Regions from separate parts of the Desulfitobacterium elongatum genome, predicted to be linked through region 1. Evidence: riboswitches for the same ligand, from Rfam matches in the RefSeq annotation. Region 1 holds a riboswitch; each other region holds the start of a gene.
What was found. A riboswitch is a leader RNA that binds a small molecule or an ion and turns the genes downstream of it on or off. The one in region 1 is predicted to bind cyclic di-GMP.

Region 1 (3,209 bases):
AAACTCGCCTGGCTCAGACAGTTTGAACCGAGTGTCTTTGGAGAAACTGAGCGTTTTATCTCCTTAAAAGAGCTACTTTTTTACCGCTGGTTTGGTAAATACGTAGTCGATACCTCAATTGCGACAAGCTCGGGACTTTATAATGTTCATCAGATGACTTGGGACGAAGAAATTTTAAGACGCATCGGAGTACGAGCAGATCAACTTTCTGAGATTGTGCCAACGACTACAGTGTTTGAAGGATTGAAAGAAGAAGTTTTAATAAAACTAGGTTTGGACTCGAAAGTCAAAGTGGTCATCGGAGCGGGGGACGGGGTACTCTCCAGTTTAGGTGCTGGAGCGATTGACCCAGGTGAGGTTACGGTTATGATCGGAACGAGTGGAGCTGCACGGATTACGGTGGATAAACCCACTTTAGATCGATTGGGACGGACGTGGTGTTATTATCTGTCACCGAATGCTTGGGTTGTCGGTGGAGCAATTAACAATGCTGGACTCACGTTACAATGGGTACGCCAGAATTGGCTACATGGAATTAGTTTTGAAGAAGTTGAAAAACTTGCAGCTACTACGCGAACTGGATCAGATGGACTGATGCTTATGCCCTTTCTGACGGGTGAGCGCTCTCCAAATTGGAATTCCGATATCCGAGCAGCATTAATAGGGCTAGACTTTGCTCATGGACCAGGACATTTTGCTCGGGCTGCTATGGAAGGAGTGGCTTACAGGATTAGAAGCGTTTACGAACCGATTCAGGAGATGGCTGGAAAAGTGACTTCACTTCGGATTGGCGGGGGATTTATGGCTTCTCCAACGTGGGTACAGATTGTAGCAGACGTCCTAAATCAACCACTTGAAGCGCTCGGTGAGCCGCAAGGATCGGCTTTTGGAGCTGTTCTTCTTGCCTGGCTATCTTTAGGGAAAATCTCTGCTTTGAGCGAAAGTAGGCGTTTTATGAAGGTGGACCGTGTAATCAAGCCTCAAAAGGCACAGGTAGAATTATATAATTCAGAGTACATAAAGTACAAAGAACTCTATGATAAAATCTACGTTAGCTTGTAAGCTGCTTTAGAGAAAAGCCTTTAAAGATATCGCAGCAAAGGCAAATCTATATCTAATCTTCTTATTACGACACATTTCGCTAAAGGTGTATGGTATTCTGTTACAAGTTGGTTAAACAACCAAGTTGTAACAGAATTTTTTTAATTTAATAGGCAAATCCACTGAAAGGTGGAGACGCAAAGCTATGGGTCTAAGGCTATAGAGCTATGATTGCCAAGTTGCTGATTATGAGCAGAATTATAATTATGTTTTTAGCTTTTCTCCCAAATAGGAGAAAAGCTTTTTTTTATTTATTAAAAAGAAAGAGATTTGGAGGAAAGAAATGTTTGGGAAGTTCAATAAGAAGGTAATTAGTGTGCTACTGATGACTTGTTTTCTCTGGAATACCATATATTTAGATTTTGCCTTAGCAGGGAATTCCATTAGTACAAATGGTGAAAAAGGAAAATATTATGGTAATCCTTGCCCTTAAAGGAGAAAGTAAAAGATGTTTCCCTTGCTAAAGGGAAAACAGAAAAGCCTAAAAAGCTTCCACAAGTTAGTCAAAAGAAAAAACCTCACGAATTAAGTATTGCCAAAGGGAAAGAAATCATCGAGAAAAGAACTGAAAATAGCAAGACCTTTAAAAATGATCAAGGACAAAAAACCTTTCTCTATCTTAACAAAATTCATTTCAAAGATGCATCAGGGGCCTTACTTGACATTGACAACACTTTAGTGCCTGTGAAGGGCAATAATCTAACCTCGAAGACAGAGGCAAAGGGCGATTTAGTAGCCGAACAAGGTAAAAATCGATCAAAGAATGAAGCAGACAGCGAAGCAAGTGATAAAGCAAACATTAAAGGTGAAAATGTGAGTTCGGTCTATGAAAATAAAGCAAATGATTATAAGGTGCGTTTTCCAGCAATTATAAACAAGGAATTGCCGATTCAGGTCGAAAAGGGCGATGTTACCCTTAATCTTATTCCGTTAGAAGGGGATTACAGCCAAAGCGCAATTAACGAGAATGCTATTCTCTACAATGATGTCTTTGATGGAATTGATGTCCAATATACCGTTCTCAACACGAAAGTCAAAGAAGATATTATCCTTAATAATTACGTGGATAAAAACACGTTTAGCTTTGCAGTGGACACATCTGGTTTAGAGTTGAGGGAAGAGAGTGGATCAATATTCGGCTATGAAAAGGGCAGTACTACACCATCATGGGTGTTGTCTGCACCGTACATGATCGATGGCAATGGAGTAATTTCGGGTAAGGTCGAAATTCAGCTTGATAAAAATCTTTTTACTAAAGATCAGATTATAATCACAGCTGATAAAGAGTGGTTGGAAGCACCAGAACGCGCATATCCTGTCAAAATTGATCCTTCAATTACGCTTGGAAGCGAACAGCTTCAGGATACTACCGTGGAACAAGGTTCTCCAAACGTTTATACAGATAATCCTTATTCCTATATCGGCTATGATGATGGAATCAAAAGTGGTAATATAGCAAATTTTATTGAAGCTCATTTAAGGACTCGGACGTTCCTCAAATTCAATCTTCCAAATATTGGTGAGGACCAAGAAGTCAAATCTGCTTCCCTCCAAATGTACAAATATACCAGCTGGAGCAATACCTCTAGGGCTATCGAACTTCAACGTATAAAACAACCTTTCTCCATCTCGGGACTAACCTGGAATAACCAGCCTCAGGAAACCCAGTATGAGACGGAGACGACGATTGATGGCTCTGTAGGGTATGTGGGTTGGGATATGACTCAGCTGATGAAGGATTGGTATAGCGGAGCGCCCAATAATGGAGTTGTCCTGCGGTATACCTATGAGACCGAGCAGGCAGAGGTTTTTGCCTCAGCAGATAACACCTCTTTTCCAACTCCCTATGTCGAAATCACGTATGAGGATAGCGAAGAGATCGACTCGGATATGCCCTTGATTAGACCTGAAATTAATCTACGCCCATATGCCGCAGCGAGCAATGATGGGTTGCTTCAATTTATCGGCTTGACCGCAGATGGGATGGCAAAGCCACACACCATTTTGGAATACATGACTGTTCCTGATAATAGTGACGGCTTTGCTGGCAGTGTCGAACCGGATGGGAATTATGTCTATCCGGACTTTAATCCCGAAGATATCCCGGG
Region 2 (3,209 bases), 2.0 Mb from region 1:
TATTGATTGGAATACACTCGGCCTATTGATCGGAATGATGATTATCGTAGGAATTACTCGGAAGACGGGTGTTTTCCAGTACTTAGCGGTAAAAGCAGTTCAGATTTCGAAAGGTGAACCAATCCGGATATTAATTTCTTTAGCTACGATTACAGCACTTCTTTCGGCCTTCCTTGACAATGTCACCACGGTTTTACTTATTGTTCCCATTACCTTCACTATCGCAGGAGCTATGGGACTCAACCCAATCCCCTTCCTCATGAGTCAGATTTTAGCGAGCAATATTGGCGGAACAGCCACATTAATCGGGGATCCACCCAACATCATGATTGGAAGTCAAACTCATCTTGGATTTATGGACTTTTTAGTCAACCTAACTCCTGTGATTATTGTCATACATATCGTCACTATGCTAATTTTCTATTTTCTCTATCGCAATAAACTAAAAGTGAGTGACGAGGTGAAACAAAAAGTTACGCAAGTTAACCCTCTTGAAGAGATCAAAGATTATGCGCTCTTAAGAAAGAGTCTTTTAGTTCTTGGTTTGACAATCCTTGGATTCATACTTCATCAGATGTTGCATTTAGAGTCCGCCACGATTGCCCTGTCTGGCGCAGCTCTTTTGATGCTCATTTCAAAGGAGGAACCAGAAGATATATTCCTATCAATTGAATGGCCCTCACTCTTCTTTTTTGCAGGGCTATTCATCGTCGTCGGTGGTTTAGTTGAGACCGGGTTAATTAACCGACTTGCTCAATGGGCACTCAATGTAACTGCCGGGAACTTCAAACTCACGGGAATGCTCATTCTATGGCTCTCAGCCATTGCCTCCGCCTTTGTCGATAATATTCCCTTTGTCGCTACGATGATTCCGTTAATTCATCAAATGGGAACCCTTGGCGGAATGACCCCAGAAGCCCTCGAACCGCTTTGGTGGGCCTTATCACTTGGAGCCTGCCTTGGTGGAAACGGAACGATTATTGGAGCTTCAGCCAATGTCATTGTGGCAGGTTTAGCAGAGAAGAATGGCTATAAAATGACCTTCGCCGGTTTTATGAAACTAGCCTTTCCACTAATGCTCGTGTCTATTGTTATTTCTACGGGTTATCTTCTTTTGTTTTACTTCTAGAATAAGGATTACGTTCGTCTAGGTTTTAAACCAAAAAATCGTATAACTTGAGCGACATCGACATTTTATGGTATAATGAAAGTGCCTTTAATAATTGAAAACGTGTTCTTGTGTTGGGGTAAACTTCGCGAAAGCGAAGGACGCTAAAGCTATGGGTCTACGGCTGCATGAATAACTAACATCAGCTAGGATCGCCAAGCTACAAGTCTTTGAACTTCTCAGGGGAGAGCAGTTCCTTATTGGACTGCTCTCTTTCTATTTTTGTTTTTTAAGAATTAGTCTGATTGAAAGGAGGATAAACTTAGCTTAAAGAGCTGCAGCAACACAATTCCTGTTAAAATAATATAATCGTAAAATGGAGGTTTCTTATGACGCTCATACTAACCTGTGTAATTTTCCTAGTCGCCTATACTTTTATTGTCTTCGAGAAGATTCCTCGTGCCGTTGCAGCGGCCTCTGGTGCAGCACTCCTCGTCCTGTTTGGAGTTTTATCACAAGAAACTGCGATTCATCATATTGATTGGAATACACTGGGTCTCCTCATAGGGATGATGATTATTGTCGATATCACCCGACGCTCTGGTGTCTTTGGTTTTCTGGCTATCTGGGTTGCTAAAAAGGTGGGAGGAAATCCCACCAAACTTTTGCTAGCGCTTTCCTTACTCACTGCTATATTATCTGCTTTTCTCGACAATGTAACCACGGTTCTTCTGATTGTCCCTGTCGCTATTGCCATTGCTGATACCTTGAAAATTAATCCAACTCCCTTTCTGCTCACTCAGATTCTAGCCAGTAATATTGGTGGAACAGCTACCCTCATTGGGGATCCCCCTAATATTATGATTTCCGGACCTGCTGGACTTTCCTTTGGCGACTTTATCCTAAACTTAGCTCCTCCAGTAATTATTATTCTCGCCGTTACACTCCTTGGCTTCTACTTTGTCTATCGCCGCGAATTAACTACGGATCAAGAGTCAATTGAACAGTTGATGAAACAAAATGAATTAGACTATATCAAGGATTGGGCTTTACTGAAGAAGTCTCTTCTCGTTCTTGGATTGACTATCCTTGGTTTTATTCTCCATTCTGTTCTCCACGTTGAGAGTGCAACGATTGCTCTGACAGGCGCGATGCTCTTGATGATCCTCAGTCACGAAGAGCCTGAAGAGGTATTTTTAGCGATCGAATGGCCTACAATCTTCTTCTTTGCCGGATTATTTATCTTGGTCGGAGGACTTGTTGAAGTGGGAGTTCTTGACCGAGTTGCCAATTGGAGCATAGGCTTAACCGGTGGCGATCCCTTCCTGATGGCCATACTCATCCTCTGGATTTCCGCAATCTTCTCTGCCTTTGTGGATAACATTCCCTTTGTGGCAACCATGATTCCACTTATTCAAAAACTAGGGACCCTCGGTGATTTCGGCCCTGAGGAAATAAAGCCCTTGTGGTGGGCTTTGGCCCTTGGTGCTTGCCTCGGTGGAAACGGTTCCTTAGTCGGTGCCTCAGCCAATGTTATTGTCGCAGGAATTGCTGAGAAGAATGGCTTACCTATTACCTATAAGCAGTTCTTAAAAATAGGTTTTCCCTTTATGATTGTCTCGGTAATCATTGCAACTGGATACATTCTTCTGAGGTACTATTAAGCTGTTCCGCCGTTTTCGCCACTTCTAATTGCACTAGCCGTTTGTTCCTTAGATGCGCTCACTAATATTTTGTTAATCTATTTTGCAAGTCAATTCTTGAGTTTTTTCAAGAAATATGTTAGCCTATCAATAAGGCTTTCGAAGAGCAAAGGCGCTCTTTAGAGATTTCTGATCAAGGGAATCCTATTGAGGGCCTTTTTCTGTTTTTTGTTAACAGAAATTAGGGAGGAAAATGAGATGGATATCTTTGGACTGAACGTTTTTAATGACGCGGCAATGAGAGAACGACTACCCAAATACACGTATAAAGCATTACGAAAAACGATTGACGAAGGACTGCCTCTTAAACCAGAGATTGCTGAGGTCGTCGCTAATGCAATGAAAGACTGGGCCATTGAAAAAGGGGCCACGCACTACACCCACTGGTTCCAACCTAT
Region 3 (3,209 bases), 1.2 Mb from region 1:
TACATCCCATCCCGTAAGCTTCCCGGCTAATTTGATATCCAAAATAATTATTTTGTAATTAACTTGATCAATTAATCTAAGGGCCTCTTCTCCACTGTTTACAGTATGTATGGTAAAACCGTCTTCTTTAAGAATTGTTTCAACTAGGTTCGCTAAATTCTCATCATCTTCAACAATCAGAATTGAATGTTTTCCATATTCGTTGATCATAGGGTGTTCTTTAATTATAAAGGTGCTTTGAGACCATGATGAAGCTGGTTGCTCAATCGGAAGAGTAAAATGGAAAGTACTTCCCACGCCATAGAGTGACTCAACCCAGATTATCCCATTATGAGCTTGTATAATTTCCTTGCAAATGGCCAACCCCAATCCTGTCCCACCAATTTCACGGCGGTCGTTATTATTCACTCTGAAGAACTTTTCAAAAAGCTTTGTTTTTGCTTCCTCAGGTATCCCTAAACCATGATCCGTAATACTGACTTGAAGCATATCATCATGGACTAGAACTCTGATGGAAATTTCTCCTCCCCGGGGGCTATATTTAATGGCGTTGGACAATAGATTGGACATTACTTGTAACAATTTATCACGATCACCATAAATGAAAATGGGTTCTAATTGGTCGAAGTTAAAAATAATCTTATGTTTTTCTCCGGTATTGCCAAATAATTCACTTGTTTGACTAATGACCTCTTCAAAATTGATGCGCTGCTTGTCGAAGATTTGCTTGCCACTTTCCATGCGCTGGATGTCTAAGAAGTCACTAATGAGCTTTGTTAATCGGTCGGCTTGTTCGTGAATTATCTCAATGTATTGCTTTGAACGCTCCGGTGACAACTGACGAGTCAAAAGCAGTTCAGAAAAACCCATAATACTACTCATTGGGGTCCTCAGTTCATGACTCACAGTGCTGATCAATTCCGATTTGAGTAAATCAATTTCCTTATAACGAGTAATATCTCGGAAACGGAAAATCCGTCCAAGTGCTTGGTTGTCGGAGGAGTGGCAAGGTTCTGAAGAGATCCTGCAGTACCTATGTGCAAATTCACTATATTCTAATTCCTCTCGGTAATTTTTATCAAAGTTATCCAGCGACTCACTTAGCCTTGCTAGTATTTGCTCGGCGTTAGTCGACCCGGCAACAACCTTTCGGATTAAACTGTCGGCATCAAAATTGCCCCACGAGCTAGTATGCATACCATCGTTCCCATTATCGTAACGAAAGATCCTTCGCCAAAACTTATTCATAAAGATTGTTTTGCCAGTAGTATCAATCATGGCGATACCGGTCTCTATTGAGTCGATGATCGCCTGCAGGGTATCCTTTTGCTTTTGATTCTTGTTGCTTTCCTTTTCTAATTGGGCATTGAGTTCTTCGACGATTGCTTTCTGTTCCTGGAGCTCAGCTTGTTTATTTATGAGTTGAGCATTGAGGTATGCCAGTTCATCGTTTTCCCTACGCAGTTGTTCCGCCATTAAAACGTTTCTATATATGATTTTTCTCTTCATATTTTTTAATCTCCCAAAATCTCTTCCACAATAGATAACAGCTGGGCCGGGCTAAACGGTTTGGCGATATAAAAGTCAGCAAGTGCCTCCCGCGCTGCCTCTTTATCGGATTGCTGTCCCTTAGCCGTAAGGATTATTACTTTAATTTTCTGCAGTCCATGGGTAGATTTGATCAATCGGCAAACTTCATAACCTGTCATTCCCGGCATCATAACATCTAGAATCACAAGATCGAGTCTTTCCTGGGTAATTATTTTCCAAGCATCCATGCCATTATCGGCTTCAACCACTGAAAAGTCACCTATTTCCAATGTTCCGGTAATTAGCATCCTTAAGGCTCTTTCGTCGTCAGCCACAAGTATTTTCTTCAAGTTTAACCCCCCAGTTATACAAACTGTTTAACCCCGTGCGAATCCATTCCAAATTTAGTGTGGTTTAATTCTTTGTTCAAAACCTTTGGTGTAAATGGAATAAACGTAACCAATTAGAAAAATAAAATACCAGGAAGTAAATCTCCTGGCAGCTGGCTATCATTGCTAATGCATTAGACCCTTTAGCTTTGCGTCATTGTCTTTCGACAATTTTGCTCTTCATAGTATGATAAATATTTCCATTGTTTTAAAAATTATAAAGCCTTTAGCGTAAATTGTCTATATATGAAATTTAATACAGAAGGGAGGTTATAACGGAGATTGGACCAAATGCGGCTAAGATGAAAATTAGTGGGGGCTATTATTCAAACTGCCTTCCTGGTAAGAATTAAAATTTCAGAAATAGTTGAAAAATAGTAGATTATGGATTATGATACAAATAATGTGTTGAAAATTGGTCTGGAGTGATTCATAATTGCACTTCACGAGTTTGTGAGTTGAACCGCAGCCAGGCGGTGTTTTTTATTAAGAATGGTAATGATTATTTGAGATAAACTAATTCTAGGGTTAAAATATATTTTTCAAATGGAGGTCTTACCGTGGGTATTGTGAAAGAACCCAAAAGAGCAGAGATTCAAATGCACCTTACTGAATTTGAAATGCCTCCCATGCAAGACGTTTTAATTGTGGGTCGAGATGCACCTATCGGTCCGGAGGCAGTGAAAAGGATGGTCGATGTCCTTAGCCCAGATCAATACAAAATCATTAAGGTTAATCACCCGGTCATAGAGGCCATCGTAGTACGCAATGCTCTTATCAAGATGATCGAGGAAGAAAAATTAAGTCAATTTATTATTGAGGAGGGAGAAAGGATAGTTGACGCAAGCATGATTATTAAAGCCCATGTCAACATAACTGTGCACGTCAGCAAATCTATCGATTTATGATAAACGTGAAGCGAGTTGCAAATATCTATTCTAAAGAATTTTCAGCGGTTAATGTTTTGGATGGAGTGTCCAAGATTAGGTCATATCTATTGGAATCGGGAAATGGTTGTTGTCCGGTAATGGACGCAGATAATCTGGTTGGAGTAATAACATACAAGGATTTACTGAGAACGCATCCCAATAGAATTGTTGCCGACGCTATGTGCCAGGAACCAGTAATCATTCCTGCAGAAATGCCGCTTTGGGAGGCCAAAGAACTTTTTGAAGATACAGGATTGGATGTGTTATTGGTTCAGGAGGAAGGACTGTTATCCGGTATTCTATCCCGCAATCTGCTCGATATACATTTAGCGTCCCATACTGACTTGCTAACCGGGCTTTA
Region 4 (3,209 bases), 2.1 Mb from region 1:
TAAATACTGTCGTGTTCTCTTAGAAGTGGGTGTTGTGGTATAGATGAGACCACGTTTTAAGAGTCCGGTTGCCTTTTCTATGCGCCAGATTTCCTTATAGTACTTTCCCAGGTTGCAGAAAAGTTCTCCTTTCCCTCGATCTCCAGGTAAATTCTTGGCCAAGCAATAACCTTGCAATAGTGCTGCGCGTGCCTCAGGAAGTCTTTTCTGATCCATATAGAGTTGTCCTAACGCAGCATAGCCCAGAAGCTGGATATAGGGGACTGGGGTCAAAAGGGCTGAACGATAACAAAGTTCAGCAGAGTTGTATGCACCATTTCTTCGATTGAGGGTCCCCATATTAAGGTAGACTGTCCCTGAGTGGACCCCTTCCTCCCAAGTCATGAGACTTTTTCGAAACATGGAAAGGGCCTTCTTATAATTCCCTTGGCCAAGGTAAAGGCTCGCAATTCCAGAGATGATTTTTGCCTTGAAGCGCCTTTCTAGAGCGGAGCGAGCTTTAAATCCTTGGGCAGATAGAAACTTTTCAAGTGCAGAATCATAGAGGTTTTCATAGGCTAACTGAAGCCCCTCAAACCATTTCTCATAGTTTTTCTGTAAGGGAGAAGGTATATATCTAATTCTTTCAGACCAAGAGTAGAACCCTTCATTGTCATCGGATTCGAGAGCATCAAGCGCACTCTGAACAGCTTCTTCAAAGGATTGAGGCTGTGTTCCGGTACTTGTTATAGGATTTAAAGCCTTGGGTAAAAAGTTTTCCTCTTTTATCATTCTAACGAGATCCTCCACGGGAAGACCAAGTTGTTTAGAAATTCTAGCTAAAATACCTAGACTCACGTTAGAGATTTTGCCATTAAAAATTTTGGATAAATATCCTGGCGTAATCTGAGAGCATCGAGCAAGTTCGGACAAGCTAAGCTCTTGACTCTGGAGAAGTTGGTCAAAACGTTGATCCATGTTCCCGCCCCCTCAAGTGACAATCAATACACTTATGGTTTAATTTGCCATCTGCCTAGTAATCCCCTGCTAAAATCGGCTTCGTACGTTAATTTAGGACTAAGAATAATTGACAAAAATAAGAGCAGAAAGAAGTTTTTCTCAAGATTTCTGCTGAATAGGGGAGAAAAAAGCAGATGGAGGAAACGACCGCCAATTGCGACAGGATTCTCATCACAAAGGTGTTCTGGATTTGGTTTATTATGGTATCAAAGGGGGGATATCAATGAAGAAGTTTATCATCGTGGGACTAGTTATCGCGTTCACTTTAGCTGCAGTGGGTTTCGAGTTCCAGCCTCTCATGGACATTATTGTATACGCCTAAATTCAAACCTTAGTTTTTTAAACCTACTAGAGATTTTAATTGTATATGGTGTAAAAAGGGCAAACTCACCGAAAGTTGGGGACGCAAAGCCGTTAGGGTCTAAGGTGCGTAGATGCACTATGATAGCCTGGCTACAGTTACGTAAAAATTCCCTTTCTGCCCTTATAAGGCAGTTTTTTTGTCTCCATAAGGGCAGCGGCTTCTTCCAAGGTAAAGAAAACTAACTTCTAGTGGAGCTTTTAATTCTTGTCTGAAGTCTAGTTGATCTTATCTAGGGGCGGTTACTCAACGGAAAAATGATGGGTGGGGAGGTGATAAGAGTAATGGAGTCCGTCTTTTTATAAATAGATGGGAGGGAGTTTCTATGCCAGGTGATGAAAACGGTCTTTGGTTTACATTGCTGGGTAACTTTGGCTTCCCAATAGCCGTCTCGACTTATCTCTTGGTTAAATTCGAGAAAAAACTGGATCATTTGACTACAGTAGTACAAGAGCTTAAAGCAGCTATGGAACATGATGAATAACTAACTCCTAAGATTATGAGTAAAAGAGCATTAAATGCGCGTTCATTCTGGGCATTAGATGCTCTTCTTTTTTGTTCGCTCCACTATGGGCGTTTTTTAATTTATAAACTTCAAGTAGACAAAAGTATTATTCATATACTTCTAAAGAGGGACATAGTTATCCATAGAGATATTACGATATGCACCCAATGGGTAACCTAAAAGGTATCCTTTGGATTGACGAAAAGAAACTGGGAAAATTTGATAATAGAACTAGAGGTATACACTTGGAGTTATGACTCTATAAAAGAGAGGTGAAAATCGATGATGCCCTATACAAGCTTAAGGCAGAAAACAAAGGAAGTTCTCTCTGAATTTTTGCGATTATATCCAGCCTATCAGGAATTCAGTGGGGAATTGCTAGAGTTGACAGAAAAAAACGTTTCACAAAGGTTAGCGCACATGAGTCGGGCTAGCTTAGAACGTTATTTTATCGGGCACCAATTACGGGTGGATATAACGGTAGAGCTTACGAAAGTTGCAATGCTTCTGAAGGAATTTCCAGAAACAACAGCACACATATCACCTCTTTCAACCACAGTAACTAAAGAACCTACAGGAGCCATAGATTCAATTTTATCAAAGAATTCAACACATTTTATGTATGAGAAACGAGGCAATGTTATCTACCTGCCCTTTAGATTTGGAGTGAGCTTATCCTAGGGTTTCTGCGAATGACAATAAGTCAATTCTTCGTCTGAAAGTTATTGAAAAAGGAGTCACCCAAAATATAGTGGAGTGACTCCTTAGACTACCAAAAATTATTCACATGCTTCTTGGACGAGTATTCGCTCACCAGATGCTGTTTCAATGGGTTTCGCTTTCAAGAGGAAGGTGAGGAGAGTAGCAACTAGGCAAAGTGAAGCAGCAATGAGGTAGGCGATGAAGTAGTTTTTGGTGAGGTCCACGACCGCACCTGCCATCAGTGGTCCGAGTACTCCTCCTACTCCCCAAGCCGTGAAGACGAGACCGTAATTAACTCCACCGTTTTTTGTGCCAAAGAAGTCATAGGTCGCTGAGGGGAAAAGGGAAAGGAGTGAACCATAGCTGAGTCCAGCGAGTGAGGCACCGCAGGCAATGAGGGCCGGGGTGTCATAGAAGTTAAAGGCAATCATATTCAGAGCTTGTAAGGTGAAGAAAATTCGCATCGTCCAGCTTCTTCCGATTCGATCTGAAAGCCAACCCGCTAAGATTCTGCCACCTGCATTAAAAATTGCGAGTAAGGCTACCATGGCATATCCCCAAGAAACCCCAGTCTGCACCTTGGTGATTGTGGATAGTTGCCCAATAATCATAAGACCGGCTGTTGCCCCGGAACCAAACATA

Region 2: it holds a riboswitch for cyclic di-GMP, as region 1 does, so the genes downstream of both, ACZ42W_RS18115 (ArsB/NhaD family transporter) here and ACZ42W_RS08465 (DNRLRE domain-containing protein) in region 1, are expected to answer to the same signal.
Region 3: it holds a riboswitch for cyclic di-GMP, as region 1 does, so the genes downstream of both, ACZ42W_RS02670 (response regulator transcription factor) here and ACZ42W_RS08465 (DNRLRE domain-containing protein) in region 1, are expected to answer to the same signal.
Region 4: it holds a riboswitch for cyclic di-GMP, as region 1 does, so the genes downstream of both, ACZ42W_RS21130 (YvrJ family protein) here and ACZ42W_RS08465 (DNRLRE domain-containing protein) in region 1, are expected to answer to the same signal.

What each region holds. Positions count from the first base shown of each region.
Region 1 is NZ_AP038772.1:1,778,773-1,781,981, forward strand. It holds gene ACZ42W_RS08460 (gluconokinase) at 1-1,062, shown strand, start outside; cyclic di-GMP riboswitch class I at 1,204-1,288, shown strand; gene ACZ42W_RS08465 (DNRLRE domain-containing protein) at 1,525-3,209, shown strand, end outside.
Region 2 is NZ_AP038772.1:3,814,238-3,817,446, forward strand. It holds gene ACZ42W_RS18110 (ArsB/NhaD family transporter) at 1-1,129, shown strand, start outside; cyclic di-GMP riboswitch class I at 1,237-1,336, shown strand; gene ACZ42W_RS18115 (ArsB/NhaD family transporter) at 1,498-2,772, shown strand; gene ACZ42W_RS18120 (glutamine synthetase III family protein) at 3,010-3,209, shown strand, end outside.
Region 3 is NZ_AP038772.1:595,915-599,123, forward strand. It holds gene ACZ42W_RS02665 (ATP-binding protein) at 1-1,509, opposite strand, end outside; gene ACZ42W_RS02670 (response regulator transcription factor) at 1,515-1,880, opposite strand; cyclic di-GMP riboswitch class I at 2,025-2,107, opposite strand; gene ACZ42W_RS02675 (hypothetical protein) at 2,480-2,827, shown strand; partial or broken gene ACZ42W_RS02680 (hypothetical protein) at 2,824-2,937, shown strand; gene ACZ42W_RS02685 (GGDEF domain-containing protein) at 2,947-3,209, shown strand, end outside.
Region 4 is NZ_AP038772.1:4,495,448-4,498,656, reverse strand. It holds gene ACZ42W_RS21135 (tetratricopeptide repeat protein) at 1-957, opposite strand, end outside; cyclic di-GMP riboswitch class I at 1,370-1,460, shown strand; gene ACZ42W_RS21130 (YvrJ family protein) at 1,686-1,844, shown strand; gene ACZ42W_RS21125 (hypothetical protein) at 2,148-2,546, shown strand; gene ACZ42W_RS21120 (OFA family MFS transporter) at 2,645-3,209, opposite strand, start outside.